2 regions of the Flavobacterium sp. CAU 1735 genome follow, and region 1 is predicted to be linked to the other one. Evidence: riboswitches for the same ligand, from Rfam matches in the RefSeq annotation. Region 1 holds a riboswitch; the other holds the start of a gene.
The links. Region 1 has a riboswitch for S-adenosylmethionine ahead of AAFN64_RS07845 (Na+/H+ antiporter NhaC family protein). Riboswitches for the same ligand answer to the same signal wherever they lie in the genome.
Positions count from the first base shown of each region.

Region 2: linked by a shared signal. The riboswitch ahead of AAFN64_RS15955 (homocysteine S-methyltransferase family protein) and the one ahead of AAFN64_RS07845 (Na+/H+ antiporter NhaC family protein) in region 1 are both predicted to bind S-adenosylmethionine.

Region 1 covers NZ_JBDQQQ010000002.1:151,049-167,274, forward strand. The annotation lists gene AAFN64_RS07785 (hypothetical protein) at 1-140, opposite strand, end outside; gene AAFN64_RS07790 (HD domain-containing protein) at 412-1,653, shown strand; gene lpxD (UDP-3-O-(3-hydroxymyristoyl)glucosamine N-acyltransferase) at 1,678-2,694, shown strand; gene AAFN64_RS07800 (bifunctional UDP-3-O-[3-hydroxymyristoyl] N-acetylglucosamine deacetylase/3-hydroxyacyl-ACP dehydratase) at 2,722-4,110, shown strand; gene lpxA (acyl-ACP--UDP-N-acetylglucosamine O-acyltransferase) at 4,122-4,907, shown strand; gene efp (elongation factor P) at 4,951-5,517, shown strand; gene AAFN64_RS07815 (UDP-3-O-(3-hydroxymyristoyl)glucosamine N-acyltransferase) at 5,569-6,507, shown strand; gene AAFN64_RS07820 (nuclear transport factor 2 family protein) at 6,500-6,859, shown strand; gene sucD (succinate--CoA ligase subunit alpha) at 6,969-7,841, shown strand; gene AAFN64_RS07830 (DinB family protein) at 8,090-8,644, opposite strand; gene AAFN64_RS07835 (Crp/Fnr family transcriptional regulator) at 8,701-9,237, opposite strand; gene AAFN64_RS07840 (hypothetical protein) at 9,432-9,971, shown strand; SAM-I-IV-variant riboswitch at 10,078-10,173, shown strand; gene AAFN64_RS07845 (Na+/H+ antiporter NhaC family protein) at 10,240-11,562, shown strand; gene fabG (3-oxoacyl-[acyl-carrier-protein] reductase) at 11,637-12,383, shown strand; gene AAFN64_RS07855 (hypothetical protein) at 12,442-14,469, shown strand; gene AAFN64_RS07860 (DNA primase) at 14,703-15,140, opposite strand; gene AAFN64_RS07865 (deoxyhypusine synthase family protein) at 15,238-16,209, opposite strand.
Region 2 covers NZ_JBDQQQ010000008.1:141,413-157,638, forward strand. The annotation lists gene AAFN64_RS15915 (choice-of-anchor J domain-containing protein) at 1-764, shown strand, start outside; gene AAFN64_RS15920 (T9SS type A sorting domain-containing protein) at 1,110-2,069, shown strand; gene AAFN64_RS15925 (choice-of-anchor J domain-containing protein) at 2,220-3,125, shown strand; gene AAFN64_RS15930 (O-acetylhomoserine aminocarboxypropyltransferase/cysteine synthase family protein) at 3,688-4,986, shown strand; gene AAFN64_RS15935 (OsmC family protein) at 4,983-5,441, shown strand; gene AAFN64_RS15940 (alpha/beta fold hydrolase) at 5,544-6,536, shown strand; gene thrA (bifunctional aspartate kinase/homoserine dehydrogenase I) at 6,533-8,944, shown strand; gene AAFN64_RS15950 (aminotransferase class I/II-fold pyridoxal phosphate-dependent enzyme) at 8,967-10,139, shown strand; SAM riboswitch class I at 10,211-10,331, shown strand; gene AAFN64_RS15955 (homocysteine S-methyltransferase family protein) at 10,480-11,472, shown strand; gene metH (methionine synthase) at 11,478-14,159, shown strand; gene metF (methylenetetrahydrofolate reductase [NAD(P)H]) at 14,183-15,139, shown strand; gene AAFN64_RS15970 (T9SS type A sorting domain-containing protein) at 15,186-15,818, opposite strand; gene AAFN64_RS15975 (acyloxyacyl hydrolase) at 16,011-16,226, shown strand, end outside.

The DNA of each region.
Region 1 (16,226 bases):
ATTCCATCGGTATTTGCAGGAGTTAGGCTGTTTGCGATGGAAATATCCAGACTCGATTTCGGAGTCGTAGTTCCGATGCCGACTTGAGCCGATACGGAAACACAGGATATAGCTACGGTAAAAAGAAGGGGCAATCTCATATTCGGCAAAAATTAGAAGTTGATAATAGATCTCGAAATTCTAATAAATCGCATTTTGCGTATAACTATGTGATTTAGTACTACTAATTTAGGTAAAAAACTTATTCAAAAAGCAGGTGGTTTTACTTTTTTATTCGCAAAATGCGTATTTTGTAAAAATATTCGCGCAGGTAATTTTAAGGGTATACCGGAGGTAACTTGAAATATGATGGAAATTGAAAATAATTTTCTGTTTTTTATTTTATATTTGTTAATCTAATTCAATTATACGGTGAGCCAAATCAATAAGCTTAAAATTCTGAATGATCCTATATATGGTTTTATTACCATTCCCAATACCTTAATTTACGACCTGATTCAGCATCCTTATTTTCAACGATTGCGACGTATTTCGCAAATGGGGATGTCCTATCTGGTTTATCCCGGAGCGCATCATACCCGTTTTCATCATGCCCTGGGATGTATGCATATCATGCAAAAAGCGGTTCAGGTATTGCGTTTTAAAGGTGTTGTTATTTCGGACGAGGAGGAAACGGCTTTGTATATTGCCATTTTATTACACGATATTGGCCATGGTCCTTTTTCACATGCGATGGAACACAGTATTGTGGAAGATGTACATCATGAGGAAATTTCAATGCTGTTTATGAACCGTTTAAACGAAGAGTTTGAAGGGAAGCTAAGTTTGGCGATTCAGGTATTTAAAGGGGATTATCACCGACAGTTTATGTTACAGCTTATCTCAAGTCAGTTGGACATGGATCGTTTGGATTACCTGAAACGGGATAGTTTTTACAGCGGTGTAGCCGAAGGAAATATCAATTCCGAACGTCTGATTCAGATGATGAACGTAGAAAATGACTTATTGGTTATCGAAGAAAAAGGAATTTATTCGGTAGAAAAATTTCTGGGCGCCCGCCGACTAATGTATTGGCAGGCATATTTGCATAAAACCAGTGTGGTGGCAGAGTTGATACTGACCAAGATATTAAAGCGTGCTAAAGAACTGGCACAAAAAGGTCAGGTTCCGGAATGCAGTAAGCCGTTACAATTTTTTATGACACATAAGGTGACATTGAACGATTTTGATAACGACATATTGGACAAATTTGCTCAATTGGATGACTTTGATATTATGAGTGCGATTAAAACATGGCAGTTTCACGATGACTTTGTGTTGGCTTCCTTAAGCAAAATGATTATTAATCGTGATTTGCTTAAGATTCGCATGGTGTCCGAAAAAGTCGAAAATTCGGATGTGGAAGTCCTTAAAAAGAAATGGCTGGCTTTGCATCCAATGACGGAAAAAGAGGCGGAGTATTTTGTTTTTAAAGGAAAAATTAAAAATCAGGCGTATAATAAAGCCGGAGAGCCAATTCGTATCCTGAAAAAAGACCGAACCGTGGAAGATGTTGTCGAAGCATCCGACCAAATGAATCTGAAAGCCCTGTCCAAACCGGTTACCAAATATTATATCTGTTTTCCAAAAGTACTTTTAGGAAGTTTAGATTAAATTAAATTTTATATTTTTGTCGGGATGAAATTTACAGCTGAACAAATTGCAGGTATTTTAGAAGGAGTAGTTGTTGGGAATCCCGCGGCCGAAGTCTATAAATTAGCAAAAATAGAAGAAGGTACGGAGGGATCGTTAACTTTTTTAGCCAATCCGAAATACCTTAATTATATATATACCACACAGGCCACGATTACAATCGTTAATGCTACTTTCGAACCGGAACAGGAGCTTACAACGACACTTATTAAAGTAGAAGATGCCTATAAATCCTTTTCCAAATTACTGGAGTATTACAATCAGGTGAAACTGATGAAGTCCGGAATCGAACAGCCTTCGGTTATTTCAGATAATGTAACGTACGGGGAAAACCTGTATTTGGGAAGCTTTTGTTATATCGGTGCCAATGTGAAAATCGGAAATAATGTAAAGATTTACCCGAATAGTTTTGTTGGCGACAATGTGACGATTGGCGATGATACTATATTATTTGCCGGAGTACGGGTTTATTCCGAAACCGAAATCGGTAAAAAATGTGTGATCCATTCCGGATCTATTATCGGTTCCGACGGTTTTGGTTTTGCACCAAACGAAGAAGGCGTTTATAATAAGGTACCGCAAATTGGAAATGTGATCATCGAAGACAATGTCGACATCGGTGCTTGTACTACAATCGACCGTGCAACGTTAGGATCGACTGTTATCCGTAAAGGGGTAAAACTGGACAATCAGATACAAATTGCACATAATGTCGAGATCGGCGAAAATACCGTTATCGCATCGCAAACCGGAGTAGCCGGATCGACTAAAATCGGTAAAAATTGTATGATTGGCGGACAAGTGGGTATCGTAGGTCATATTACGATTGGAAACAATGTTAAGATACAGGCACAATCCGGAGTATCCCGAAGTGTAAAAGATTTTGAAACCATACAGGGAAGTCCGGCGTTTAATTACGGCGATTTCAGCAAATCCTATGTGGTCTTTAAAAACTTGCCGAAAATCGTAAAAGATATCGAAGACTTAAAACGAAAAAAATAGCAACAAAATAAAACCAAAATTTAAGCCATGGTTAAGCAAACAACCATTAAAAACGAAATTTCATTAAAAGGAGTAGGGCTCCATACAGGTCAGGAAGTAACCATGACCTTTAAACCGGCTCCTGTGAATAATGGTTACACCTTTATACGTGTAGACTTGGAAGGACAACCGATCATTGAAGCGGATGCCAACTATGTTGTAAATACGCAAAGAGGAACCAACCTTGAAAAGAAAGGCGTTAAGATTCAAACCTCCGAACACGTACTTGCCGCTTTGGTGGGATGTGATATTGATAATGTAATCATCGAATTAGATGCTTCAGAACCGCCTATTATGGATGGTTCATCCAAATATTTTGTTGAAGCAATCGAAAAAGCGGGTGTTGAAGAACAAAATGCCGAACGAAATGTTTATGTGGTAAAAGAAGTGATTTCCTATACCGACGAAGCAACGGGTAGCGAGATTATCGTGATGCCGGCCGATGAATATCAGGTAACCACTATGGTTGATTTCGGAACCAAAGTATTGGGAACGCAAAATGCTACCATGAAATCTATCGGTGAATTTAAAACCGAAATCGCAGATTGTAGAACATTTAGTTTCCTACACGAACTGGAAAGTTTGTTGGAACACGGATTGATAAAAGGAGGCGACTTGAACAACGCTATTGTTTATGTAGATAAAGAAATATCTCAGGAAACAATGGAGCGTTTAAAAGTAGCATTCGGAAAAGAAAAAATTTCCGTAAAACCAAACGGAATTTTAGATAACCTGACGTTACATTACCCGAACGAAGCCGCCCGTCACAAATTATTGGATGTGGTTGGTGATTTGGCTTTAATCGGAACCCGAATCAAAGGGAAAGTAATCGCAAATAAACCGGGACACTATGTAAACACGCAATTTGCGAAAAAAATGTCGAAAATTATTAAAACAGAACAACGCAATCAGGTTCCGGTATACGATCTTCACAAAGAACCGTTAATGGATGTAACTAAAATTATGTCTATGTTGCCACACCGTCCGCCATTTTTGTTGGTAGACCGAATTCTGGAAATGTCCGATTCACATGTGGTTGGTTTGAAAAACGTAACGATGAACGAAGATTTCTTCGTAGGGCACTTCCCTGGAGCGCCGGTTATGCCGGGTGTTTTAATCGTGGAAGCGATGGCACAAACCGGAGGAATCCTTATTTTAAGTTCGGTTCCGGATCCGGAAAATTACCTGACTTACTTTATGAAAATTGACAATGTGAAATTTAAAAATAAAGTATTGCCGGGCGATACACTGGTATTCAAATTAGACCTGTTGTCACCAATCCGAAGAGGAATTTGTCATATGCAGGCCAGTGCATATTCCAACGGAAAATTAGTCACCGAAGCCGAATTGATGGCACAAATCGTGAAAAAGAATTAAACAAGCAAAGTATGAATCAACCCTTAGCATACGTACACCCGGGCGCAAAGATTGCGAAAAATGTGGTGATTGAACCTTTTACAACGATCCATAATAATGTTGAAATCGGGGAGGGAACCTGGATCGGTTCCAATGTGACGATTATGGAAGGTGCCCGTATTGGGAAAAACTGTAATATTTTCCCGGGAGCCGTTATTTCGGCTGTTCCTCAGGATTTAAAATTCGGAGGTGAAGATTCTTTGGCTATTATCGGAGACAATACCACAGTACGGGAATGTGTTACGGTAAACCGTGGAACGGTAGCATCCGGTGTTACTAAAATAGGTAAAAACTGTCTTATTATGGCTACGGCGCATATTGCGCACGATTGTCATATCGGAGACAATGTAATAATTGTAAATGGCGTACTTTTAGGTGGTCACGTAACGGTTGGCGATTTTGCCATCATTGGCGGACTTTCGGCAGTACACCAGTTTATCAATATCGGAGAGCATGCCATGATTTCCGGAGGATCGCTTTTGCGTAAAGATGTTCCGCCGTTTACCAAGGCTGCAAAAGAACCGCTATCCTATGTGGGAATTAATTCGGTAGGATTGCGAAGAAGAGGATTTTCTACTGAAAAAATCAGAGAAATTCAGGATATTTACAGAATTTTATACCAGAAAAATTACAATACCACTCAGGCTTTAAGCATTATTGAAGCCGAAATGGAAGCTACTCCGGAACGCGATGAGATTATTTTATTCATTCGTAATTCCTCAAGAGGTGTAATGAAAGGGTATACCGGTATATATTAATAAGTAAGCAAATAGATTTTTAAATAAACAAACAAAATAAAAAATGGCGAGTACGGCTGATATTAGAAACGGATTATGTATCAAATTCAACAATGATATTTATAAAATTGTAGAATTTTTACACGTAAAACCAGGAAAAGGACCTGCATTTGTAAGAACAAAATTAAAAAGTGTAACCAATGGTAAAGTATTGGATAATACTTTCTCAGCAGGACATAAAATCGAAGTAGTTCGGGTAGAAACTCACAAATTCCAGTTTTTATACGCGGAAGGAGAAGATTTTCACTTTATGAATGTGGAAACGTATGAGCAGATTGCTTTAAATAAAAACATCCTTGATGCTCCGGATTTATTAAAAGAAGGAGAAAATGTAATGGTTCAGATCAATGCTGAAACGGAAGCGCCATTATCAGTAGATATGCCGGCATCTGTAGTATTGGAAGTAACCTATGCAGAGCCTGGGATTAAAGGAAATACGGCTACAAATGCTACTAAACCGGCAAAAGTAGAAACAGGAGCTTCTATTAACGTGCCTTTGTTTATCAACGAAGGTGACAAAATTAAAATCGACACCGCTACCGGTTCTTATATGGAACGGGTTAAAGAATAATTTTATTTTTATTGGGCAATTTTATATTGCCCAATTTTATCTTACTATAATATGAAATTTACAAGAACCTATTCTTTACGTGAAATCGCTGCGATAATTGATTGTAAATTTGTAGGTGATGCCGAATTTCCGGTAAAGGGAATGAATGAGATTCACGTGGTTGAACCGGGTGATATTGTTTTTGTGGATCACCCGAAATATTACGACAAAGCATTACAGTCGGCTGCAACAATAGTTTTGATCAATAAAGAAGTGGAATGCCCTGAAGGGAAAGCGCTTTTATTGTCGGACGATCCGTTCCGCGATTTTAATAAATTATCACGTCACTTCAAACCGTTTAAAGCAACAGGAGTTGCTATTTCGGATACCGCTGTCATTGGCGAAGGTACCGTAATTCAGCCCAATTGTTTTATCGGAAATAATGTGGTGATTGGTAAAAACTGCCTGATTCATCCTAATGTTACTTTGTACGACGATACGGTAATTGGCGATAATGTGATTATCCATGCCGGTAGTATTTTAGGAGCAGATGCGTTCTATTATAAAAAACGCCCGGAAGGATTTGATCAGTTGGTTTCCTGCGGTCGTGTGGTAATCGAAAATAACGTTGGTATCGGTGCTTTATGTACCATCGATAGAGGTGTTACCGGAGATACAACCATTCGCGAAGGCGCTAAAATAGACAATCAGGTACATATCGGACACGATACGGTAATTGGTAAAAAATGTCTTATCGCGGCTCAAACCGGAATTGCCGGATGTGTAATCATCGAAGATGAAGTAACGCTTTGGGGACAAGTGGGAACTACCAGTGGTATTACCATCGGTGAAAAAGCGGTTGTTCTGGCACAGTCCGGAGTTTCAAAATCACTGGAAGGCGGTAAAGTTTATTTTGGTTACCCGGCCGAAGAGTCAAGGGAAAAACTAAAACAGCTGGCTTACGTGAAAAAGATTCCGCAAATTCTAACACAAATCAATAAAAATGAATAAAGAACTGGTTCAGGCGTTTTATCTGGCAAATGGTCCGTTAAACAAGAGTTTGATGGAAACATTCCTGCACGATGAAATCATCTTTAACTGGCACAGTTCCAAAGGCTTTTTACAACTGGACAAACAGGATTTACTGGAACTGGCAACGGAACTGAGTAAATCGTATATCGCGTCAAGGATCGAAATCAATCATATTTTGGAAGACAATCATAAGGTATCGCTACATTATACCCATTATGTAGCACCGATTGAAAATCCAAACGAAGAGATCATTTTAGCGCATTTTATGGTCATCTGTGAACTCAAAGACGATAAGCTCTATAAGGTTTACCAGATGAGTCAGTTGGACTAAGCGAAAAAAATAAAAAATAGCCGATAAAAGTTTGAAAAAACTTTCTTCGATTACGTTCAAAACCCTATTTTTGCAACACAGTTTTTAAAAATAATATAAAAAAAATATCATGAGTGTTTTAGTAAATAAAGATTCTAAAATAATTGTTCAAGGATTTACAGGTAGCGAAGGAACTTTCCACGCTACGCAAATGATTGAATATGGTAGTAACGTTGTAGGTGGAGTTACTCCGGGTAAAGGAGGAACAACGCATTTGGACCGTCCGGTTTTCAACACGGTAAAAGACGCTGTTGATCAGGCAGGTGCCGATACGACTATCATTTTCGTTCCGCCAGCTTTTGCTGCTGATGCAATTATGGAAGCTGCGGATGCTGGTATCAAAGTGATCATCACGATTACAGAAGGTATTCCGGTAGCCGATATGATTAAAGCTTATGATTATATTAAACACAGAGACTGTCGTTTAGTTGGACCTAACTGTCCGGGTGTAATCACTCCGGGTGAAGCTAAAGTTGGTATCATGCCAGGTTTCGTTTTCAAAAAAGGAACTGTAGGTATCGTTTCTAAATCAGGAACATTAACATACGAAGCTGCTGATCAGGTTGTAAAACAAGGTTTAGGAATTACTACAGCTATCGGAATTGGTGGTGACCCGATTATCGGAACGACTACTAAAGAAGCGGTAGAATTATTAATGAACGATCCGGAAACAGAATGTATCATCATGATCGGTGAGATCGGTGGACAATTGGAAGCTGATGCTGCACGTTGGATTAAAGCTGACGGAAACCGCAAACCGGTAATCGGATTTATCGCTGGTGAAACCGCTCCGAAAGGAAGAACAATGGGTCACGCAGGTGCGATTGTTGGTGGTGCTGATGATACTGCTGAAGCTAAAAAACGTATCATGAGAGAGAATGGAATCCACGTGGTAGATTCTCCGGCTGAAATCGGTAAAAAAGTAAAAGAAGTATTGGGTTAATTCCCGGTCGCTATAAAAATAAAGGGCTGTCTTTAGACGGCCCTTTTTTATTGCTATTTGTCACCACCTGACAGGTTTCTAAAACCTGTCAGGTGTTTCTCCAGATGTAATTGGAAAAAGGGTAAGTATAGAAAAAATTCCTTGCAGCTATACAAATAAAGGGCTGTCCGCTTAGAAGCCTCCTTTTTATTGCTATTTGCTACACCTGACAGGTTTTAGAAACCTGTCAGGTGTTATATATTAGATAATTAAATATTTTTTGAATACTGTTTTAAAACATTCGAAGCCTGTTTTACATGGCGTTCGTTATGGTAAATCAGAAACGATAGCGTATCGCCCAATTGCAAACGGATAAACCGACTCAGACTAATAGCCGTTTTGCATTTGATCAGATCAACTTGCTGTGCTTTTTCGAGAATAAGTAATAAGGTTTCCTGTTGCGTAATAAAAACATCCAGAACACCTTGATCTAGTTGACTACCGATTGGATTATAACTTTTTAAGGATTTTATTTTGGTAGTACTTTCCGCTTTCATCATTCGGGCAAAATAACCGCCTAAAACTCCGGTTTTATAAAACAATTGCGGCTTTTTATTACGGGCTTTTGCAATACAACGATTTAGCTCCGGCAGATAAAAATCGCCATAACGATTCAGATGTTCAAGACATTCCAAAATACTCCAGCTTTTTTCCGATTGTCGCCAGTTGAGTGTTTTCGGATTAGTAGCTTTAAAAGAATTCGCAATTTCAATATTACTTTTGGTTATCGTAGTTAATTCGTCCAGTAGTTGCTTTGTTTCCATCGTTTAAATATTTGTACAAAATTCGGATATGACGGACGAATAAAAATTGATGCAAATCAAGACTTTTTGATACGTGACAAGGTTTCGGCGGTCATTCGAAGATAGGAAGCGATATATTTATCCGGAATTTCCTGGAAAACCTGTGGACTTCGTTTTAAAACACTTTTATACCGATCGACAGGCGAAGCCATTAGCAGATCTCTTTCCCGTTCCATTTGTTGGAGTATCAGCTGACCGAGTATTGTATTCCATAATTTTAAATGCGTTAGATCACTTTCTATAAAATGCAGCAGACTTTTTTTAGAGATGGTCCGAACGGTGCATTTTTTCAGTGCCTGAATATAAAATTGTGTAGGTTTGTCTGTGAAAAAGCTGTCAATGGCCGTAACAAACGAATTTTTATAACCAAACCGGATGGTGTTTTCTTCTTCGGTATCAATAGTAAACACCCGGACGCTACCTTCAACAATAAAGAAAACAGTCGAATCCAGGCTGCCTTCGGTTATCAGGTAAGTATTTCGTTTAAAAATCGTTTCGGTTTCCCAAAGCTTGTTTTCTAATAATAAAGTATATAAAGTTTCGATAGCATTCATATAGGGAACAATTGTGTGATGATCATAAGTAGAATGTTTTCAAAGATATTAAAATAGAAAGGGTAAGGGATTTTATTTTTAAAGTGATTATTATGTTGTTAATCAGGTGATTATTTTTTGATAACAAAATTAAAATAGTACAAATTGTCTATATTTATATTGAAAATAAAGATAACAGAACTAAAAATAACAATATGGAAGGACAACAATACGCATTTCAGCCTTTTTCGAACGACGAAATCGAAAACCTACGAGAGGAAATGAAAAAACTGGAAATCAGTTTGGATCACACTGAAAACAGGGATTCTTTTTTTGAAAATCCATATGCCTCTTTGATGAATAATTTTAACATAAAGATTTTAAAAAGAGTTCGGTTTAATGATGATTTCGTTAAAGTTTTTAATGATAATGTCCGAAAATTCCGCAATATATTTAATGACTGCCTGACTTGTAAAATTGCGGTTATGATTCTACTTTATACATTACTATCCTATACCGGATGTATTAATATTGCAGATATACCAGATTTGATTTTGGCTTCTGCATTTATAAAAGGAATTGAAGATTTTTTTGGAGGTACTAGTACGGAAATTGAAAAACTTCTGAAAATAATAAAAGAAACACTTGAAGCACTCTCGGTTCCGAATATTGCGCTACAGATTTGCCAGTATTTTGGTTTTTGTTCGCTATCGATTGATACGGAAAAAAACAATAATAGTGTAAGACAGGTATAAAAAGAATTAAGGTACTGTCAAATGTTGAATAATTGTTCTTGTATGGTTTATTTTTAATAAAAAAGCGTTTTATGTGATAATTGAGCAAAAAAGCTTTTATATTTGCATCAGTTATCACGAATCTCATAAGAGATAGCAACCTGCAACAACAAGCAAGGTGCTAAAACGATAAGCCAATTCTGTTGGAAAAAATGTTGTTATTTTTCACACACACTTTTCTAATCCAGTTTTGCTTGTCTCGTGAGCTTATTTAATTTCTAAGCAATCGATGATGAAAAAAAACAAAACAAAAAGCGGCGCGTTAGCGTTACTGCCGTTATTCGTATTTATTTTTACTTTTTTAGGAGCCGGAATACTTCTGGACGATTTTTATGCCTTTCCGTCGCCGGTAGCGGTGTTAACCGGAATCATTACAGCCTTTCTGTTGTTTAAACCTTCTGTTTCGGATAAAGTCGATACTTTGATCAAAGGATGTGGCGACAGTAAAATCATGACCATGTGTCTTATTTATCTGTTAGCCGGGGCTTTTGCCAGTGTTACTAAGGCTATGGGCGGTGTCGATTCGGTTGTGAATCTGGGAATCAATCATATCAATTCGGAATATTTTCCGTTGGGAATTTTCCTGATTGCGTCCTTTCTGTCTACTGCAACCGGAACTTCGGTCGGCGCAATAGTGGCATTAGGACCTATAGCGGTAAGTCTGGCTGATAAAAGTGGTGCTTCTCTACCATTAATTGGCGGATCATTATTAGGAGGAGCGATGTTAGGGGATAACCTGTCGATCATTTCCGATACGACCATTGCCGCAACCCAATCGTTAGGGTGTGAAATGAAAGATAAATTCAAAGTCAATCTTTTTATCGCGTTGCCGGCTGCGTTGATCACCATTTTATTATTGCTATTTTTCGGTTTTAACAGCGAAGTGGTAACAGTGGTTATCGAAAAAGGAACGTACGAATGGATTAACCTGCTACCATATGTGTTGGTTATCGTTTTGGCGGTAATGGGATTAAACGTTTTTGTAACACTGCTCACCGGTATTGTGGTGGCCGGAATCATAGGGTTGCTAGGCGCTGATTTTGCGCTATTGGATTTTACAAAAATTGTGTACGAAGGATTTACCAGTATGACCGATATTTTCCTGTTATCGATGTTAACCGGAGGATTGGCCGCGCTTGTAGAACAGGCAGGAGGGATCAATTACGTACTAAAAACAGTCAAAGCAAGAGTAAAAAACAAGCGATCGGCACAATTGGGAATCGGTGCACTGGTGAGTTTTGTAAACCTTGCGATTGCGAATAATACGGTATCGATAGTGATTACAGGAAGTATTGCTAAAGAAATCAACGACGAATACCATCTGAGTCCGCGTAAAACAGCGACCATACTCGATATCTTTTCCTGTGTGGTACAAGGGATATTGCCGTATGGCGCACAGGTGTTGTTATTGCTGAACTTTGCTGGCGGAAAACTTGGCTTTTTCGATCTGATCGGAAATACCTGGTATGTGGTCTTTCTGTTTATGTTTACACTGATAGCGATCTATAGTCGTTATTGGGACCGATTAACCAATAAATTCTTTAAAGTTTAGCGGTATTACGGATAGATTAAAAACCGAATTGTTATATTTGTTACTTATTTCAAATAAACAAACTTAATCTTAATATGAAATTACTGGAAGGAAAAACCGCAATCATCACAGGTGCAAGTAGAGGAATCGGACGAGGAATTGCCGAAGTATTTGCAAAACAAGGTGCTAATGTAGCTTTTACTTATAGTGCTTCTGCCGAAGCGGCAAAAGCTTTAGAAAACGAATTAATGGCTTTGGGTGTAAAAGCAAAAGGATATCAGTCAAATGCAGCCGATTTTAATGAAGCACAAAAATTAGTAGATGATGTAATTGCAGAATTCGGAAATGTTGATATTCTGATCAATAACGCGGGAATTACAAAAGACAACCTTTTAATGCGTATTTCGGAAGAAGATTTCGACAGCGTAATCGATGTAAACTTAAAATCGGTTTTCAACATGACGAAAGCGGTTCAGAAGATTATGCTAAAAAACCGTGCGGGTTCTATTATCAATATGAGTTCGGTGGTTGGAGTAAAAGGTAACGCGGGACAAACCAACTACGCGGCTTCTAAAGCAGGTGTAATCGGTTTCTCAAAATCGGTAGCTTTGGAGTTAGGTTCTCGTAATATCCGTTGTAACGTAATCGCACCGGGATTCATCGAAACAGAAATGACGGCCAAATTAAACGAAGACGTTGTAAAAGGATGGAGAGAAAACATTCCATTGAAAAGAGGTGGAACTCCGGAAGATGTAGCCAATGCGTGTGTTTTCTTATCGTGTGATTTGAGTGCTTACGTAACGGGTCAGGTGTTGAATGTTGACGGAGGAATGTTAACATAATCATTTAATTAAAATAATGTAAAACCTTAAAAATAAAAAGTTTAATAGCGAATATATAATGACAACATCTACAATTGTATTGCTGATATTAGCTATTAGTGTTGCTTTTGGTTTAGCGTTTTACCAATACTTATACAAAGCCGGGAACAGGTCGAAAATACACCTGTTTCTGGCTTTTTTACGTTTTCTGACGTTGCTCGCTATTTTTATATTACTGATCAATCCGGTTATTTCCCGAAAAACCTATCAGGATGTAAAAACACCTTTGCCGGTAATTGTCGATAATTCCCAATCGATTCAGGAGCTGAAACAGGGCGATCTGGCCAAATCATTATCCGAAAAAATAGCAGAAAACAGTGCTTTAAAAGGAAAATACGACGTACAACGGTATACTTTCGATGCCGATTTTTCAGCCGGAAAACAACTTGATTTTAAAGGGAAACAAACGCATATCGATCTGGTGGCTCAAAATTTAAAGCAATTTTACCGCAATCAGAATTATCCGGTAGTAGTACTGACCGATGGAAATCAGACGATTGGAAATGATTATGTTTACAGTTTTCAGCAAAATACAACCGTTTTTCCGTTAGTATTAGGTGATACGACGACATTCCTGGATTTAAAAATCAACCAGTTGAATGTGAATAAATATGCGTTTCTAAAAAATAAATTCCCGGTTGAAGTCTTTTTACAATATAGCGGAACCAAAAATGTCAATGCCGTTTTTAGTATCCAACAGGGTAATGGAACGGTATACAAACAAAACGTAACTTTTGGCCCGTCTAAAAAAGCACAGGTGGTTTCGGTTTTGCTTACTGCAGATAAAGTAGGCGTACAGACGTATAAAGCAGTTATTACGTCGGCCGAAAACGAAAAAAATAAATACAATAACACTAAGAATTTTGCGGTAGAAGTTATCGATCAACGGTCGGAAATTGCGTTGGTTTCGTCTTTAAATCATCCCGATTTAGGAGCGTTAAAACGTGCAATCGAATCGAATCAACAACGCAAAGTAACTATCGTTAATCCAAACGAAATCAATTCGTTAAACGATTATAATGTTTTGGTTTTATATCAGCCTGATACGGATTTTAAAAAGCTGTTGGAATTAAATAAAAACCTGCAATTAAATACCTGGACGATCACCGGTTTACAAACGGATTTTAATCTGTTAAACCAATCGCAATCGGCAGTACAATTTAGAATGGGGAGTCAGAAAGAAGATTTCTCAGCCGATTTTAATCCGCAGTTTAATGCCTTTGCTCTGGATAATATTGGTTTTGAACAAATGCCACCGTTGCAAAATCCATTTGGTACGATAACCCTTACCGGTAATGCGAATGTTTTATTGCAATCCCGAATCCGCAACATTGTATCCGGAAATCCGCTATTGGTTTTTACCGAAAACGGCGCGAAACGGAATGCCTATCTTTTTGGTGAAAACATTTGGAAATGGCGTGTCGAAAGTCATCTAAAAACCAAATCGTTTGAGCAATTCGATATTTTTATCGATAAAACGATACAATTTCTGGCTTCAAATGCCTTAAAAAAATCGTTGGTTGTACAACACGAAAGTTTTTATAATTCCGGTGAAACCATCGAAATTACAGCACAATACTTTAATAAAAACTACGAGTTCGACGAAAATGCCCGTCTTACGATTCAATTAAAAAATAAAAAGACCAATGCGGTTAAAAATTACGACTTCCTAAAAGGGAATGGCGAATACAAAGTAAACCTGGACGGACTTGAAGCAGGTCAGTATGGATTTGTAGTAAAAGAAAACCAATCCAAAACATCGTATAGCGGAAACTTTGAAGTATTGGATTTTGAAATCGAAAAACAATTCGTAAATCCGGATGTAGCGCGATTAACACAATTGGCTGCGAATACGAACGGTAAAACGTATTATCCGAATCAGGTGGACGCTTTAATTAAAGCCTTGTCCGAAAATCCGAATTATGTTCCGGTGCAAAAAGCTGTAATCACACAGTCGCCTTTAATCGATTGGAAAGGTTTATTGATCATTTTAATCGTAAGTCTTGCGGTAGAATGGTTTGTTCGGAAATATAACGGACTGTTATAAGATCCGTTTTACCTTTGGCAAACTTTGCCGAATCAATTTCTATATTCTATTTCCTATTCAAATATAGTATCGATCTGTAAATCGAAAAAGGATAGCCATTGCTTTTTATAAACCAGAGTAGTGTAGTAGTGCTAATCCGATTTTTCAATTATTGATTTGATTTAAAATAAAAAAATCCTGATTTAGAAAAATCAGGATTTTTTATATGGGTTTTTGTTTGTAATCCGAAAGGCTTACTCTTCATCGTCGTCTTCGTCGTCGTCCTCGTCATAATCGCGATCTTCATCATCGTCCTCGTCATCGTAGTCCTCATCATCTTCATCATCCTCATCTCCGTCATCCTGAGATTTTTTAGGTTTGGATGGTTTCGATTTTTTAGCGTCGTCATCCTCGCCATCTTCGATGTCAAGTCCTTTGATGTCTAATGTATCTTCTGCTGCGATATCATCTTCATCATCGTCGAAGTTTTCAATTCTGTCTGCAAGCTTAGTACTTACTTTTACTAAGTAGATCGTATCTTCAGTTCGTACTTCAACTGCTTCAACTGTTTCATTCTTAGCATTTTTAAAACGGATAACATCAGAATCATCGTATCCGTCGGGAAATTTCTCAACTAGGAGCGTTAAGATTTCATTTGTTAATTTAGCGTAATCTACAATTACTCTTTTCATTCGTTGTTTTTTAATGCTTGTTGTTGTTTCAAATGTAATATCCTAAAACGTATTTTCAAATAAAAAATCCTGTTTTTTTTAGGGCAAACATTAAAAATTACATATCCAATAGATAAGCAAAAATAAGCGGTGCCACGATAGTTGCATCCGATTCGATTACAAATTTTGGTGTGTTGATATCTAATTTACCCCAAGTGATTTTTTCATTTGGAACTGCTCCGGAATACGAACCGTAACTTGTGGTCGAATCGGAGATCTGACAGAAGTAACTCCAGAAAGGTACATCGTGCATTTCCATATCCTGGTACAACATTGGAACCACACAAATAGGGAAGTCACCGGCAATACCACCACCAATTTGGAAGAAACCAACGCCTTTGTCGCTATTTTTTGTATACCAGTCGGCAAGGAACGTCATATATTCGATACCCGATTTCATGGTTGTTGCTTTTAATTCGCCTTTAATCACGTAGGAAGCGAAGATGTTACCCATCGTACTGTCTTCCCATCCCGGAACAACAATTGGTAGGTTTTTCTCAGCCGCAGCATACATCCAGCTGTCTTTTAAGTCGATTTCGTAATATTCTTCCAGACATCCTGAAAGTAACATTTTATACATGAATTCGTGCGGGAAATAACGCTCTCCGGCATCTTCAGCATCTTTCCAGATTTTGTGGATATGTTTTTGTAAACGACGGAATGCTTCGTGCTCTGGAATACAAGTATCCGTTACACGGTTCAAACCTCTTTCCAATAAATCCCATTCCTCCTGAGGTGTTAAATCACGGTAGTTTGGAACACGCTCGTAGTGTGAGTGCGCTACAAGGTTCATGATATCCTCTTCCAGGTTGGCTCCTGTACAGGAGATGATTTGTACTTTATCTTGACGGATCATTTCAGCAAAAATCTTTCCTAATTCTGCTGTACTCATAGCTCCGGCTAATGTCACCATCATTTTTGCACCGTTCTGTAGTTGCGCTTCGTAGGCTTTGGCTGCATCAACTACCGTCGCAGAGTTGAAATGTAAATAATACTTTTCAATAAACTGACTGATTGGTCCTTTACTCATTTCTTAATTATTTAAAG
Region 2 (16,226 bases), on a different contig from region 1:
GGTGGAAAAACCATGATAAACCTCAGGCATTTATTGTCTTTAATCGTGATGTCGCAGTAAAAGGTAATATTCACTACGATTTATCCGGTGAGAAAACAGATCTGTTAAGGGCAAGAACAGGCCATAAATGTGCTGTCAGTTTTAGTAATAAAATCAAAAGCCTGAGAACAAAAGATGATTGGTTAATTAGCCCGCCAATTACACTGGGAGCATTGTCAAATGAACTCCGTTTTTGGGTGAGGGATCGTTCTATTTTAGGAGGAAAAGAAACGTATGAAGTTGTGGTCTATAAAGGGACTGGAAGTCCGACAGCTTCATCCGATTTTGAAACAATAGAAGGAAATGTTGTAATGGTAGGTTTACTGGACGAGTTAAAAGGTAACTGGTTGGAAAGGATATTTAATCTAGATGCTTATGCCGGAGAAACCATACGAATCGGAATTCATCATACGGAGACCCATTACCGTTTAATGATCGACGACTTTAAAGTGACTACCGGTACCTTGTCAACAACAGATTTCTTTGCTAAAAACTTTTCTGTTTTCCCGAACCCGGCTCAGGACGTATTAAACATTGTTGCTAAAAACGGAATGGAGATCAAAGGAATTCAGGTTACAGATTTAAATGGAAGAATTGTAAAATCGGTTGCGGTTCAAACACAACCAGACGCACAAATCAACATTGCGGATTTATCAGCTGGAATGTATTTCGTTTCTGTACAGACTAACGAAGGTACCGCTACTTCTAAGTTTTTGAAAAACTAAATAAATACGCTATAATTATTTTATCAAGCCTACCCGACTCGGGTGGGCCTTTTTTGTTTTGGAAGATTATCGGTTTAAGGCTGACATGTCTTGATCAATACTACAAATAATACCAGATAGCAGCGGATGTTTACGATAAATAAGGAGGGATAGAAAAATAATTTTGCTTGGTTGTAAAATGATCATAACGTAAATAGCTGAAATATAAAAGCTTAATTGGAATAGTGTTTGTAATGTAAAATCAAGTTAAATAATTCATTATCATGTAAATATAGGTCATATGTTGATGATCATATCCGATTTTGAAGGAAATTCGAAATTCGAATATCTAAAATTTATATTATAATGAGAATACAATTACTTTTTATGGCGTTACTATCGATGATCATGGTAAATGCGCAAACGCAAAAAGGAACTACAACACTTTTTGAAGATAGTTTCGAATCCTATACTGATTTTAGCATTACCGATATCGGTAGCTGGATAACACTTGACCTTGATGAGTCGCCTACTATGGGTGATTCTGAATTTTATTGGAATAATAGATATCAACCGCACGCGTTTATTGTTTTTAATCCTAATAATACAATTAGTGCAACCAAAGTGTCAGATTTTTATTCAGCAAAGGAAGGAACTAAATATATGGGATCATGGGGGGCAATCATACCGAAAGAAGGTGAAAAAAATCGAAATGATGATTGGTTGATCAGCCCGCAAATACAGTTGGGCGCTTCGGCAAATGAAGTGAGTTTTTGGGTAAAATCTTTAAAGAATCGATTGAAAATCGAAGCGGGAAGTGTATTGGAAAACTACACCGTAGGGATCTATACGGGCTCTGCAACGCCTACCAGTTCAGATGATTTTACTTTAATTGCTAACATTAGCGATGCTGATACCTTACCATTAAGTACGACCCCAGATTGGGAGCAGAAAACGTTTAATCTGGATGCTTTTGCCAATCAGAAAGTACGAATCGGGATTCATAATGTTTCGAAAAATAAGTACTTTTTTATGATAGACGATTTTAAAGTAACCACAGCTACTTTGGGAACACAGGATTTCTTTGCTCAAAACTTTTCCGTTTTCCCGAACCCGGCTCAGGATGTGTTAAACATTGCGGCTAAAAACGGAATGGAAATTAAGGTTGTTCAAATTACAGATTTGAACGGAAGAATCGTAAAAACGGCAACTGCTCCGGCACAAACAGCAACACAAATCAATATCGCTGATCTGACTACAGGAGTTTATTTTGTTTCCGTACGAACAAACGAAGGTACCGCTACTTCTAAGTTTTTGAAAAACTAAAAAATAATAAGTTTGCATTGTAAAAGACCTGTTCTTATTGAGAACAGGTCTTTTTATGGAAAAATCATTCATTTATTGATATAAAAAAGCTAAAAATAGTGATCTGTTAAAAGAAATATAGAGATTGGAGTGAATTCAAATTAAGGTATTATGAAGAAATTACTTTTTGGTTTACTTTTTTCGATAACGATACAGGCGCAAACGACGAATACCAAAATGCTTTTTGAGGATAGTTTTGAAACGTATGAAGATTTTAGTATTAAAGATATTGGAGACTGGATTACGTTGGATTTGGACAAATCAAGAACAGTCGGACTTGGTGCCGTATGGAAAAATAGATTGGAGCCACAGGCATTTATTGTATTCAATCCCATAAGCATAGGGATTTTAAATGCCGATCTTAATGCTAAAACCGGTAATAAATTTATAGGGGCATTTGCAGCTCTTTTGCCGGAAGAAGGAGGAGAAGGACCTAATAACGACTGGCTGATAAGTCCGCCAATACATTTGGGAGTTTCTGCCAACGAACTACATTTTTGGGTAAAATCTCTGGGTAAAGCTACAGGTGTAAAAGCGTATAAAGTTGGGGTTTATATCGAGGCCAAAAAACCAATTGATCTGGCAGATTTTACAATTATTTCCGGAGAAACACCGTTAACAGTTTCCGAGAAATGGGAACAAAAGCACTATAATCTGGATGCCTATGCTGATCAAACCGTGCGAATCGGGATTCATTTTGTAGCATCAGATATGCACTTGTTTATGATGGACGATTTTGAAGTAACTACCAGTACATTATCGACAGCAGATTTTTTCGCCAATAACTTTTCCGTTTTTCCAAATCCGGCTAAAGATGTGCTGAATATTTCCACTAAAAATAATATCGAAATTAAAAAAATTGAACTCACCGATGTAAGCGGAAGCGTAGTAAAACAATTGTTAGTGCAAAGGGAAGCAGAAGTAGCGGTTAATTTGGTCGGATTACCTTCTGGTGTATATTTTATTGCTGTGGAAACCAGCCAAGGAAAAGGAACCTCAAAGTTTATTAAAAACTAAAAATGATACCGGCAAAATGTTTGAAAAATGATTTAGGCTAAAAAATAATGCCTTTTGGAAAAAATTAAATACGTAGTATTTAAATATATAATCCTAAAAAATAAATTAAAAAAAAGCATTTTTTATTTGGTTATTCCAAAAATAGTTTTCAATTTTGCTCCATCAAATAGAAATAACAAAATGAAATCAATTAAGCGATATATGTGTATTATGATGTGGAAACGTTCCGCAGAGGATACTCTTGCTTAATTTTGAAAGTCTCATTTTAAAAATATAGCATCAAAGCCTCTGCAAAACGCAGGGGCTTTTTTTATTTAACAACAATCCAAGTATAGATCGCAATTAAAAATTAAACAATAAGAATCCAAACAAAATGAAGGTAACAGCAATTAAAATGATGATGAAACGAATGATGTGTATTTGTATGTACGCAACCCATTGCTATTGCCAAAAGCGAATGACTTAGTCTAGTTTATATAGTTCAAACTGTAAAGTCCTTTTGGTAAAGCGCCAAAAGGACTTTTTTTTTTAATCAAAATCTAACTTTAAAATCAATAAAAACATGAGCACTCAGAAATTTTCAACAAACGCATTGCACGCTGGACATAACGTAAAAAATAACGCAGGAACACGTGCCGTACCGATTTATCAGACAACATCCTATGTTTTTAATAATGCCGAACACGCTGCTAATCTATTCGGATTAACCGAAGCAGGATATATCTATACCCGATTAAATAACCCGACGAATGATATACTGGAACAACGCCTGGCGGCTTTGGAAGGTGGTATCGGAGCGGTGGTAACAGCATCGGGAACAGCAGCTATCGCTACGACTTTGCTAGTCTTGCTGCGATCGGGAGATCATATTGTAGCGTCCAACAGCCTGTATGGCGGAACGTATAACTTATTGAATGTAACCTTAGCGCGATTGGGAATCACAACCACATTTGTAGATCCTTCGGATCCGGAGAATTTTACAAAAGCGGCTCAGGAAAATACGCGGGCCTTTTTTGCGGAAAGCCTCGGAAATCCAAAACTGGATGTACTGGATCTCAAGGCTATTTCCAAGCAGGCTCAACAATTTAAGGTGCCGTTTATTGTAGACAATACCGTAGCCACACCGTATTTACTTAACCCGATTGAGCACGGTGCCAATATCGTAATTCATTCCCTGACAAAATATATTTCCGGAAACGGAACGTCTTTAGGAGGAGCGATTATCGATGCCGGAACTTTTGACTGGAGCAACGGGAAATTCCCGGAATTTACCGAGCCATCTGCAGGTTACCACGGATTGGTTTACCACGAAGCTTTAGGAAATGCGGCCTTTATCGCCAAAGTGAGAATCGAAGGGCTACGGGATTTTGGTGCTGCTTTAAGTCCGTTTAATGCTTTTCAGATTATTCAGGGATTGGAAACACTGGATATTCGGGTGAAAAAACACAGTGAGAATGCATTGGCATTGGCACAATGGCTGGAACAACAGGATGAGGTAGCCTGGGTAAACTATCCGGGATTATCCTCCAGTCGTTATTACGAACTGGCACAGCAATACCTGCCAAAAGGACAAAACGGAGTAGTAACCTTCGGATTAAAAGGCGGATTTGATGCCGCGCGGCAAGTGGCCGATGCAACCGAATTGTTTTCACTGTTGGCCAATATCGGAGATTCCAAATCACTGATTATTCATCCAACAAGTACAACCCATCAGCAATTGACAGAAGCGCAACAGCTGACGACCGGAGTGACCAGAGATTTGGTCCGCTTGTCGGTAGGTCTGGAAGATTTGGAAGACCTGAAAGCCGACTTAAAACAAGCATTTGAAAAAGTTAAATTAAAAAGAGAAGTAACGTCATGAGTAACAAAATAGTAAACGTATTAGGATTTGTTGAAAACAGCGACCAGTTTGTTGTTAAAACACAGAATTTCAAAGTAAGAATAAGTAATAATGTAGTTCTGGGTGACCAGAATGGTCCCAGCCCGGTTGAATTTTTACTGGCAGGACTAGCCGGAAGTATAAACGCCGTAGGACACATTGTTGCCAGAGAGCTTAAACTGGAGCTCAAAGCCCTTCAGGTAGAAATATCAGGAGAACTGGAAACCAGTAAAATAGCAGGGATCGAAACCAATAGCAGACCAGGACTGAAATGCATAGAAGTAGTGGTAAAACCAACTACCGATGCTTCCCTGGTAGTACTGAAACAATGGATTGACATCGTAAAAGAAAGATGCCCGTTAAGAGACAGTCTGTTAAATACATCTGCAGTATTGCTAACACTGGTAAAAGAATACAACCAGTCGGAAGTAATCTAAATAACGATCCCGAAACCGGAAAGAAAATTAAGTTGTTTTGTTTGTTTTTACTGCCTCTAACACGTCTGCAAAAGTTAGAGGCAGTTTCAAAAAAAGTAGAAAATGAATAGCGTATATAAAATAGATCTGTTTGATTTTGCATTGGAGAATGGCGTTGTCAAAAGGTGGATTCCATTGTATTATCAGTATTTCGGACAACCCGTAGGAACGGCTCCGGTGGTTTTGGTGAACCATGCCTTAACCGGCAACTCGCAGGTAACCGGAGAAAACGGATGGTGGCAAAGCCTTATTGGTCCCGATGCGGTTATCGATACGGATTATTATACCGTAATAGCCTTTAACATACCCGGTAATGGATATGACGGAAATACGGAAAATCTGATTCATAGCTACACGGACTTTACAACTAAGGATATTGCCCGAATTTTTTGGGAAGGGTTGGAATACCTCGGAATTCAAAAATTGTTTGCGGTAATCGGTGGAAGTCTTGGTGGCGGAATTGCATGGGAAATGGCCTTCCTAAAACCACAGCAGATCGAAAACCTGATACCCGTTGCGACCGATTGGAAGGCGACCGATTGGCTAATTGCCAACGTAATGGTTCAGGATAAAATTCTGAATAATTCCGAAAACCCGATTCACGATGCCCGACTGCATGCCATGTTATTGTACCGTACGCCTCTGTCGTTAAACAAAAAATTTAACCGGGAACAACAGGGAATAAGACAACAGTATCAGGTGGAAAGCTGGTTATTACACCACGGTGAAAAATTAAAAAGCAGGTTTCAACTGGCATCCTATAAACTGATGAATCACTTACTAAAAACCATAGGCGAAGATACCCATTGCGGCAATTTTTTACAGTTTGGAAAAGAAACAAATGCCAACATTCACTTAGTGGCTGTTGATAGCGATTATTTCTTTACAGCCGATCAAAACCGGGAAACCTATGAAATTCTGAAACGAGTCAATACCAACGTTTACTATCACGAAATACAATCCATACACGGGCACGATGCCTTCCTGATTGAGTTCGAACAATTAAATACAATACTCCGCAACATATTTATAAAAACAAAACAAAAAGCACAATGAAGATATTAAAATTTGGAGGGAAGTCACTGGCCTATAATGGCGGCTTTGATAAGGTACTCCGCATTATTCAGGAAAAAGTAGAAAATAAGGAAAAGATTGCAGTAGTGGTTTCGGCTATTGGAAATGCGACCAACGAACTGGAACAAATACTGGAAGCCGCTTCGAAAAACAAATCCTATATCGAACAATTGGAAACGTTTAAAAAGGAGCAACAAGGGAACTCGGCCGTCGATCTTTCCGATGAGTTTTCCCTTCTGGATAAGTTGTTCGAGGGCGTGGCACTTTTAGGTGATTATAGTCTGAAAATTAAAGATAACGTACTGGCTCAGGGCGAAGTCATCGCGGCAAAGGTAGTCACCGATGCCTTACAACAAAAAGGATTGAATGCCCATTTTTCCGATACGCGTTTATTGATCAAGACCGATACCAAATTCGGAAATGCACAACCGCTGGAACAGACTTCACGAAAGAACATCCTCAATCACTTCAAACAACATAACGGCACCACGATCAATGTCATCACCGGGTTTATCGGATCGAATGTCAATGACGAAACCACCACCTTGGGCCGTAACGGTAGCAATTATACCGCCTCTTTAATTGCCAATTATCTCGAAGCAGAAGAACTACAAAATTATACCCATGTGGATGGCATCTATACCGCCAATCCCGATCTGGTAAAAGACGCTAAAAAAATAGATCGGCTTTCGTTTAACGAAGCCAACGAGCTGGCCAACTTCGGAGCGACAATACTACACGCAAAAACCATCGTCCCGCTTATCGAAAAAAATATCCCGCTACGGGTACTGAATACTTTTAATCATCTTAATAAAGGAACACTGATCACGGCTATATCCGATAACGAAGGAATTAAAACACTTTCGGTAATGGACAATGTAGCATTGATCAACCTGGAAGGGAGAGGCCTTTTGGGAAAAACCGGAATCGATGCCCGTATTTTCCGTGTAATGGCCGATAATGAGATTAGTGTGAGTATTATTTCACAGGGATCATCCGAAAGGGGAATCGGAATTATAGTGGCGGCCGATAAAGTGACCAAAGCAATCGTAGGTTTGGAACGTGAGTTTGAAAATGATTTTTATAATAAGGATGTAAGTAAAATTACGGCGAACGATGATGTGGCAGTGATTTCAATTATTGGTCAGGATCTGAGTACGTTCCACAAACCCTATACGGCTTTAATCCGAAATAAAATTGTACCGGTATTGTTTAATAATACCGTAACCGGTAAAAATGTGAGTTTGGTTGTTCAAAAAGCGCAAACCCATAAGGCGCTGAATGTGATTCACGGAGAGATCTTTGGAGTGGCCAAAAAAATCAATATAGCTGTTTTCGGACATGGATTGGTTGGCGGAACGCTAATTGATCAGGTTTTGGCTTCCGCAGAGAATATTGAAAAGGTAAAGGGAATCAAACTCAACATTTTTGCCATTGGAAATTCCAGAAAAGTGCTATTAAATAAAGGCGGAATTACAGCCGATTGGCGGGAAGAAATTCAGCAAAACGGAAAATTATACAGTGTGGATGACGTGATCGATTATGCCGAGGAACACCATCTGGAAAACCTGATTGCCATTGATAATACCGCCAGTGCCGATTTTATCGAAAATTATATTCCGCTGGCCGAAAAAAGTTTTGATCTGATTTCGTCCAATAAAATAGCCAATACCGTGGGATATGCGTTCTATCAAAAACTCCGTAAAACGCTGGCCGATAATCAGAAAAATTATTTATACGAAACCAACGTAGGCGCGGGTTTGCCGCTTATTGATACGATTAAATTATTACACCTTTCCGGAGAAAATATCACCAAAATAAAAGGGGTGTTTTCCGGGACATTAAGTTATTTATTTAATCATTTTTCAGTCGAAAACAGACCGTTTAGTCAGGTGTTACAGGAAGCGGTTGATAAAGGTTTTACCGAACCCGATCCGCGTGAAGATCTAAGTGGAAACGATGTGGCGCGTAAATTATTGATCCTCGCTCGGGAACTCGACCTGCAAAATGAATTTGAAGAAATTAAAATAGAAAACCTGATCCCTGAAAAATTACAGCAAGGTAGCGCTTCGGAGTTTTTAAACCGGATTTCCGAACTGGACACACTTTATCAGTCGGTAAAAGAAAAGCAGCAACCGGGATATGTATTGCGCTATATCGGCGAATTGTCGGGCGACTTACAACAGGATAAAGGTAATCTCGATGTGAAATTAGTCTCCGTTCCGGGGAATTCCGCGTTGGGACAATTAAAAGGTTCCGATTCGATTTTTGAAATCTATACCGATTCGTACGGTGATCAGCCAATCATAATTCAAGGTGCCGGTGCCGGTGCTTCGGTAACCGCAAGAGGTGTCTTTGGAGACATTTTAAGATTATCGGAAAAGAAATAATTATCCTAAAACAAACAAAACCATGAACAACTCAGCATTGGGATTCGAAACGCAGGCCATTCGAACCCAGACAGAACGCAGTCAGTATTTGGAACATTCGGTACCGTTGTACCTTACGTCCAGTTTTATTTTTGAAGATGCCGAAGACATGCGGGCTTCTTTTGCCGAAGAAAAAGACCGGAATATTTACAGTCGGTTTTCCAACCCAAACACCAGTGAATTTGTTGAAAAAATCTGCAAAATGGAAGGTGCCGAGTCGGGTTATGCCTTTGCTACCGGAATGGCGGCAGTGTATTCGACCTTTGCGGCGCTGTTAAATGCCGGTGATCATATCGTGTCGGCCAGTAGTGTATTCGGATCGACCCATACGCTTTTTACAAAGTATTTTCCAAAATGGAATATTACAACCAGCTACTTTAACATTACCGAACCGGAAACGATCGAAAGTTATATCCAACCGAACACTCGTATTCTGTTTGCCGAATCGCCAACCAATCCCGCTGTGGACATTCTCGATCTGGAATATCTGGGAAAAATTGCTAAAAAATACAACCTGATTCTGATTGTAGATAACTGTTTTGCGACACCGTATCTTCAGAATCCAATTGCCTTTGGAGCCGATTTGGTGATCCATTCGGCAACCAAATTAATCGACGGACAAGGTCGGGTTTTGGGCGGCGTGACGGTTGGAAAAGAAGAACTGATCCGGGAGATTTATCTGTTTTCGCGAAATACCGGGCCGGCATTGTCACCATTTAACGCCTGGATTTTGTCAAAAAGTTTGGAAACACTACCGGTTCGGGTGGAAAAACATTGTGAAAATGCCGGGAAAATCGCTCACTTTTTAGAGAAGCATCCCAATGTACAAACCGTAAAATATCCTTTTTTAAAGTCACATCCGCAATATGAGATCGCAAAAAAACAAATGCGATTGGGCGGAAACATCGTTGCCTTCGAAATCAAAGGAGGGATTGCTGCCGGACGACAGTTTCTGGACAAAATCAAACTGTGTTCGTTGTCGGCAAATTTAGGCGATACCCGTACGATCGTTACGCATCCGGCTTCTACCACACATAGTAAACTCACGGAACAGGAACGCCTCGCGGTGAGTATTACCGATGGATTAGTACGGATTTCGGCCGGTTTGGAAAGTGTAAACGACATCATTGCCGATCTCGAACAAGCACTCATATAGCAATTTAAGCACGGAAATTTGGTTGGTATAAAACAATTGCGTTATTTTGCACTGTTCTTATACAGACTGAAATGTTATCACGAAAGGCAGAGGGAATAGACCCGATGAAGCCTTAGCAACCCTTTACACTTTAAAGAAGGTGCTACATTCTACCCGAAAACAATGCAAATTGGTTTTCAGGATAGATAACAAAGAATACTTTTCTGGTATTCCTTCTCTCTTTACGGATGACATTTTTTACGCTGATTTTCAGAACGGCAAAAAGCTAAGGCAATAGGGGTATAGTGCTATCTGCGCTGTTTTCGTATTGACTTTGGCCAAAACTAAAAAAAACTAAAAAATGTCAAAGATTAATGAAGCGCTGCAAAACAGAATCCTGATTCTCGACGGAGCAATGGGAACGATGTTACAGCGATACAACTTTTCGGAAGAAGACTTTAGAGGAGAACGATTTAAAGATTTTCCGCATCCGCTAAAAGGAAACAACGATCTCCTTTCCATTACACAACCACAGGCGATTCGCGAAATCCACGCGCAGTATTTTGACGCGGGTGCCGATATCGTCGAAACCAATACGTTTTCGGGAACGACTATCGGTATGGCCGATTATCACCTGGAAGATCTGGTATACGAACTCAATTACGAATCGGCTAAAATTGCCCGGGAAGTAGCCGATACATTTACGGCTCAAAATCCCGAAAAACCAAGGTTTGTCGCCGGTTCGATAGGACCAACCAACCGTACGGCCAGTATGTCACCCGATGTGAACGATCCCGGGTATCGCGCCGTTACTTTCGATGATTTGCGCATCGCCTATAAACAACAGGTCGAAGCACTTATTGATGGTGGAAGCGATATATTACTGGTGGAAACCATTTTTGATACACTGAATGCCAAAGCCGCTTTGTTTGCCATCGATGAGGTAAAAGAAGAGCGCAATCTCGATATCCCGGTAATGGTAAGTGGTACAATTACGGATGCTTCCGGTAGGACATTGTCCGGACAAACTGTTGAGGCTTTTTTGATTTCGATTTCACATATTCCGTTGCTAAGTGTCGGATTTAACTGCGCTTTGGGAGCCGATCAGCTAAAACCATATTTAAAACGATTGGCACACAATACTTCTTTTAATATATCGGCACATCCAAATGCCGGATTGCCTAATGCTTTCGGACAATACGATCAGACACCGGAAGAAATGCAGGTCTTGATAAAAGAATATCTCGATGATAATTTGATCAATATTATTGGCGGCTGTTGCGGAACCACTCCGGAGCATATCCGCCTGATTGCCGAAGTGGCGAAAGCATACCAACCCAGAATTTTAGAATAGATAGCATGGCTGAAGCAGATTGTAAAAAATACTTGCGATTATCAGGATTAGAACCGTTGATTATCACTCCGGAAAGTATTTTCGTGAATGTAGGAGAGCGCACCAACGTGACCGGATCACGGAAATTTTTGCGCCTGATAAAAGAAGAAAAATATGAAGAAGCACTCGATATTGCCCGCGCTCAGGTAGAAGGTGGCGCGCAAATCGTGGATATTAACATGGATGAAGGAATGCTCGATGGTGTAGCCGCAATGACCCGATTCCTGAATCTTGTCGCTTCCGAACCCGATATCTCCCGTGTGCCGGTTATGATTGATAGTTCCAAATGGGAAATTATCGAGGCCGGTTTAAAAGTGGTTCAGGGAAAATGTGTCGTGAATTCCATCAGTTTAAAAGAAGGCGAAGCGACATTTATCCATCATGCCAAACTGATAAAACGATATGGTGCGGCTGTGATTGTGATGGCTTTTGATGAAGCGGGACAAGCAGATACATACGAACGCCGGATTGAAATCTGTAAGCGTTCCTACGATATTTTGGTTGATCAGGTGGGATTCCCGGCGGAAGACATCATTTTTGACCCCAATATCTTTCCCGTAGCAACCGGAATGGAAGAACACCGTCGCAATGCACTTGACTTTTTCCACGCTACAAAATGGATTCGGGAAAACCTGCCCTATGCTAATGTGAGTGGTGGTGTGAGTAATGTGTCATTTTCCTTCCGAGGAAACGACCGGGTGCGCGAAGCGATGCATTCGGCTTTCCTGTATCATGCCATTCAGCACGGAATGTCGATGGGAATTGTTAATCCGGAAATGCTGGAAGTATACGATGAAATTCCAAAAGATTTACTGGAACATGTAGAAGACGTATTGCTGGATCGTAGGGATGACGCAACAGAGCGACTGTTGGCATTTGCCGAAAATGTAAAAGGTGATGCAAAAACGATCGAAAAACAAAACCAGGAATGGCGTAACGGAACCGTACAGGAACGACTCACGCATGCATTGGTAAAAGGGATCGATGAGTTTGTAGAACTCGATGTGGAAGAAGCACGCCAATTGGCACAGAAACCGATTGAAGTGATCGAAATAAACCTGATGGCCGGAATGAACGTTGTAGGTGATTTGTTTGGAAGTGGAAAAATGTTCCTGCCGCAGGTGGTCAAATCGGCACGAGTGATGAAAAAAGCGGTGGCCTATTTGTTGCCGTTTATCGAAGCGGGCAAAGACGGAGCGTCCCGTTCGGCTGGGAAAATACTGATGGCAACCGTAAAAGGCGATGTACACGATATCGGTAAAAATATTGTCTCGGTAGTTTTGGGGTGTAATAATTTTGAAATCATCGATTTAGGGGTGATGGTTCCACCGGAAAAAATTATCGAAATCGCAATTAAAGAACAGGTAGATATTATCGGTCTGAGTGGATTGATCACACCATCGCTGGACGAAATGGTGTATTTGGCCAAAGAGATGGATAAACTCAATATAAAAATTCCGCTAATGATTGGTGGAGCGACAACTTCCCGTGCGCATACGGCCGTAAAGATCGCACCGGAATATTCCGAAACCGTAGTACATGTGAATGATGCTTCCCGTGCGGTTACCGTCGCAGGAAATCTGATCAATCAAAATGTAAAAAGTGATTATGCCAAAGCCATTCGTTCGGAATACGACGAATTACGGGAAGGTTTTTTAAACCGTTCGCGCGATAAAAACTTCCTGACATTAGCCGAAGCACGCGCCAATAAACTGACGCTCGACTGGGGTCAGTTTACACCTCAAAAGCCGCGTAAAACAGGAGTACATACAATTACAGTTCGATTGGAAGAGCTGGTCGATTATATCGATTGGACCCCATTTTTCAGAACCTGGGACTTACATGGGAAATACCCAAACATTTTAGAAGATGAAGTGGTAGGAGAACAGGCGGTACTATTGTTTCAGGATGCGCAAAAAATGTTGCACCAGCTGATAACCGAAAACTGGTTGGAAGCCAAAGGAATTTATGGCGTTTTCCCGGCAAATCAGGTAAACGACGACGATATCGAAGTATATGATGAAAAGGGGAACGTATTGGAGACGTTTTTAACGCTGCGACAACAATCACAAAAAACAAAAGGAGCGCCTAATATTGCTTTGTCCGATTTTATAGCGCCAAAAGAAAGTGAGAAACAGGATTATATAGGCGCTTTTTGTGTGACAACCGGTTTTGGAGTGGATGAAAAAGCGGCTGAATTTGAAGCGGCTCACGACGATTATAACGCTATAATGATCAAGGCATTGGGCGATCGATTTGCAGAAGCGTTTGCTGAATACCTACACGAAAAAGTACGAAAAGAAATTTGGGGATATGCTTCTGATGAGATTCTGAGCAATGATGAACTGATTTCCGAAAAGTACAAAGGAATCCGCCCGGCACCGGGTTATCCGGCTTGCCCGGATCATCTCGAAAAAAATACAATCTGGACATTACTCGATGTAGAAAACAAAATCGGAGTAAAACTGACGGAAAGTCTGGCCATGTGGCCGGCATCTTCAGTATCGGGTTATTATTTCGGAAATCCGGAAAGTAAATATTTTGGATTGGGAAAAATAAAAGAAGACCAGGTTCGAAATTATGCCCAACGTCGTAAGGTACCGTATGAATACGCCGAAAAATGGCTGAATCCGAATATAGCCGATTAACAAAACGAAATTATAGTATCCAAATGAAAGTAACACAACATATAGCTGATGCAAAAGGGAAATCGCTGTTCTCTTTCGAAATATTACCACCGCTGAAAGGACAGAATATCCAATGCATATTTGACAATATCGAACCGCTGATGGAATTTAAACCTCCGTTTATCGATGTAACCTATCACCGGGAAGAGTACGAATATAAAGAGTTGCCTAACGGATTGCTCGAAAAAAAGATCGTTAAAAAAAGACCGGGTACGGTTGGAATCTGCTCGGCAATCCAGAATAAATATCTGGTAGATGCTATTCCGCATATTTTATGCGGCGGTTTTACCAAAGAAGATACCGAAAATTTCCTGATCGATATGGATTTTCTCGGAATTGATAACGTTGTGGCATTACGCGGTGACGCGGTAAAAAGCGAAATCTACTTTAAACCGGAAAAAGAAGGTAATCATTATGCAAGCGAACTCGTAACACAAATCAGCAATCTGAATAATGGAATTTATCTGGATGCGGATTTGCAAAATACAAATAAAACCAACTTTTGTATCGGTGTAGCCGGTTATCCGGAAAAGCATATGGAAGCACCGAGCCTGGATAGCGATATTCATTTTCTGAAACAAAAAATCAAAAACGGAGCCGATTATATTATCACGCAGATGTTTTTTGACAATCAAAAGTTTTTCGATTTTGTAGCCAAATGCAGAAAAGAAGGAATTGAAGTTCCGATTATTCCGGGATTAAAACCGATTTCTACGAAAAAACAGCTCAATCAGATTCCGCATCGTTTTAAAGTGGATTTACCTGACGAACTGGTGAAAGAAATCGTTAAAGCAGCCGATAATGATGTCGTAAAAGAAATCGGAATCGAATGGTGTATTGCGCAAAGCCGCGAATTAATACAAGCCGGAATTCCAGTACTACACTATTATTCGATGGGACGTTCCGAAAACATCCGGAAAATTGCCGAAATGGTATTTTAATAGTTTATAACACACCTTACAGGTTTCCAAAACCTGTCAGGTGTTTTTACTTTTTAATGATTTTTCGTTTCCAAACAGCACCATTGCTATCCTGAATCGTTGCAAAATAAATTCCGTTGGGTTGTGCGGTAATATCAACGGAATGGGAAGCGGTTTTTAGAATACATCTTCCCGTCTGATCGTGAATTTGTATTTCGGAAATGGTTTCTACTGTTTCTGTTTTGAAAACACCATTAGTTGGATTTGGGAAAATTGTGATTGCTTCTTTTACTTCTGAAATGTCAGCCAATGCTAATTTTTTTTTAGTTACCGTAAGTGTAATTTTTGCAAATAATTCAATATTAAATGGATTCTTTACTATAAGGATCACATATTTTCCTTCACTGTTAAAAGTTGTCGACCAACTGCCATTTTTATAAATGTAACCGGAATAATCCAGACGACCATATCCTGCCCGGGGATTATAGATGTTGCTTTTATCATAGGGTAAAACAACGAACCAAAACCAAGAAGAATCCTGTGGTGGGAAATCGTAATAATTTATTGTTACTGTCGTACCACTTTCGATTGGACCGGCAAATGTACTTATGAATGTTCGAGTGGGAGAGTAATGGATATCAATATGTTGTTGGGCATAAGAACAATAACTAATAAAGAAACAGAGTAAAAAATTTTTCATCTTCCAAAATTTTTAATTAATACAAAGCATCATCTTATTTGGATATAAGATCATAACGGGTAAGGTTGGATGTGTTTTTGTGGTTTGTAGGAGAGGTTTGCAACGGTGTTTCCTGACAAAAATAAGAATAGTTTAAGGTAGACGATAAGTATATTCATATTTGTCTATATTTGTCTGTTTGCCAAAGACGAAATGAGACATTGTTTTTTTTTAGTAGTACTATTTTTTTCCTGTTATGCATTTTCCCAAAAGAGCAAGGGAAAAGAGTATTTTGTAGACGCTAATTATTTTTACGGCAATATCCTGCCACATAATAATACGATTAAGCATCTTATTACCACACATCCGGAAGGAATACTTTTAAGTGTGAACCGTAAAACCTATGGCGATGAAGCCTGGCAATCGGAA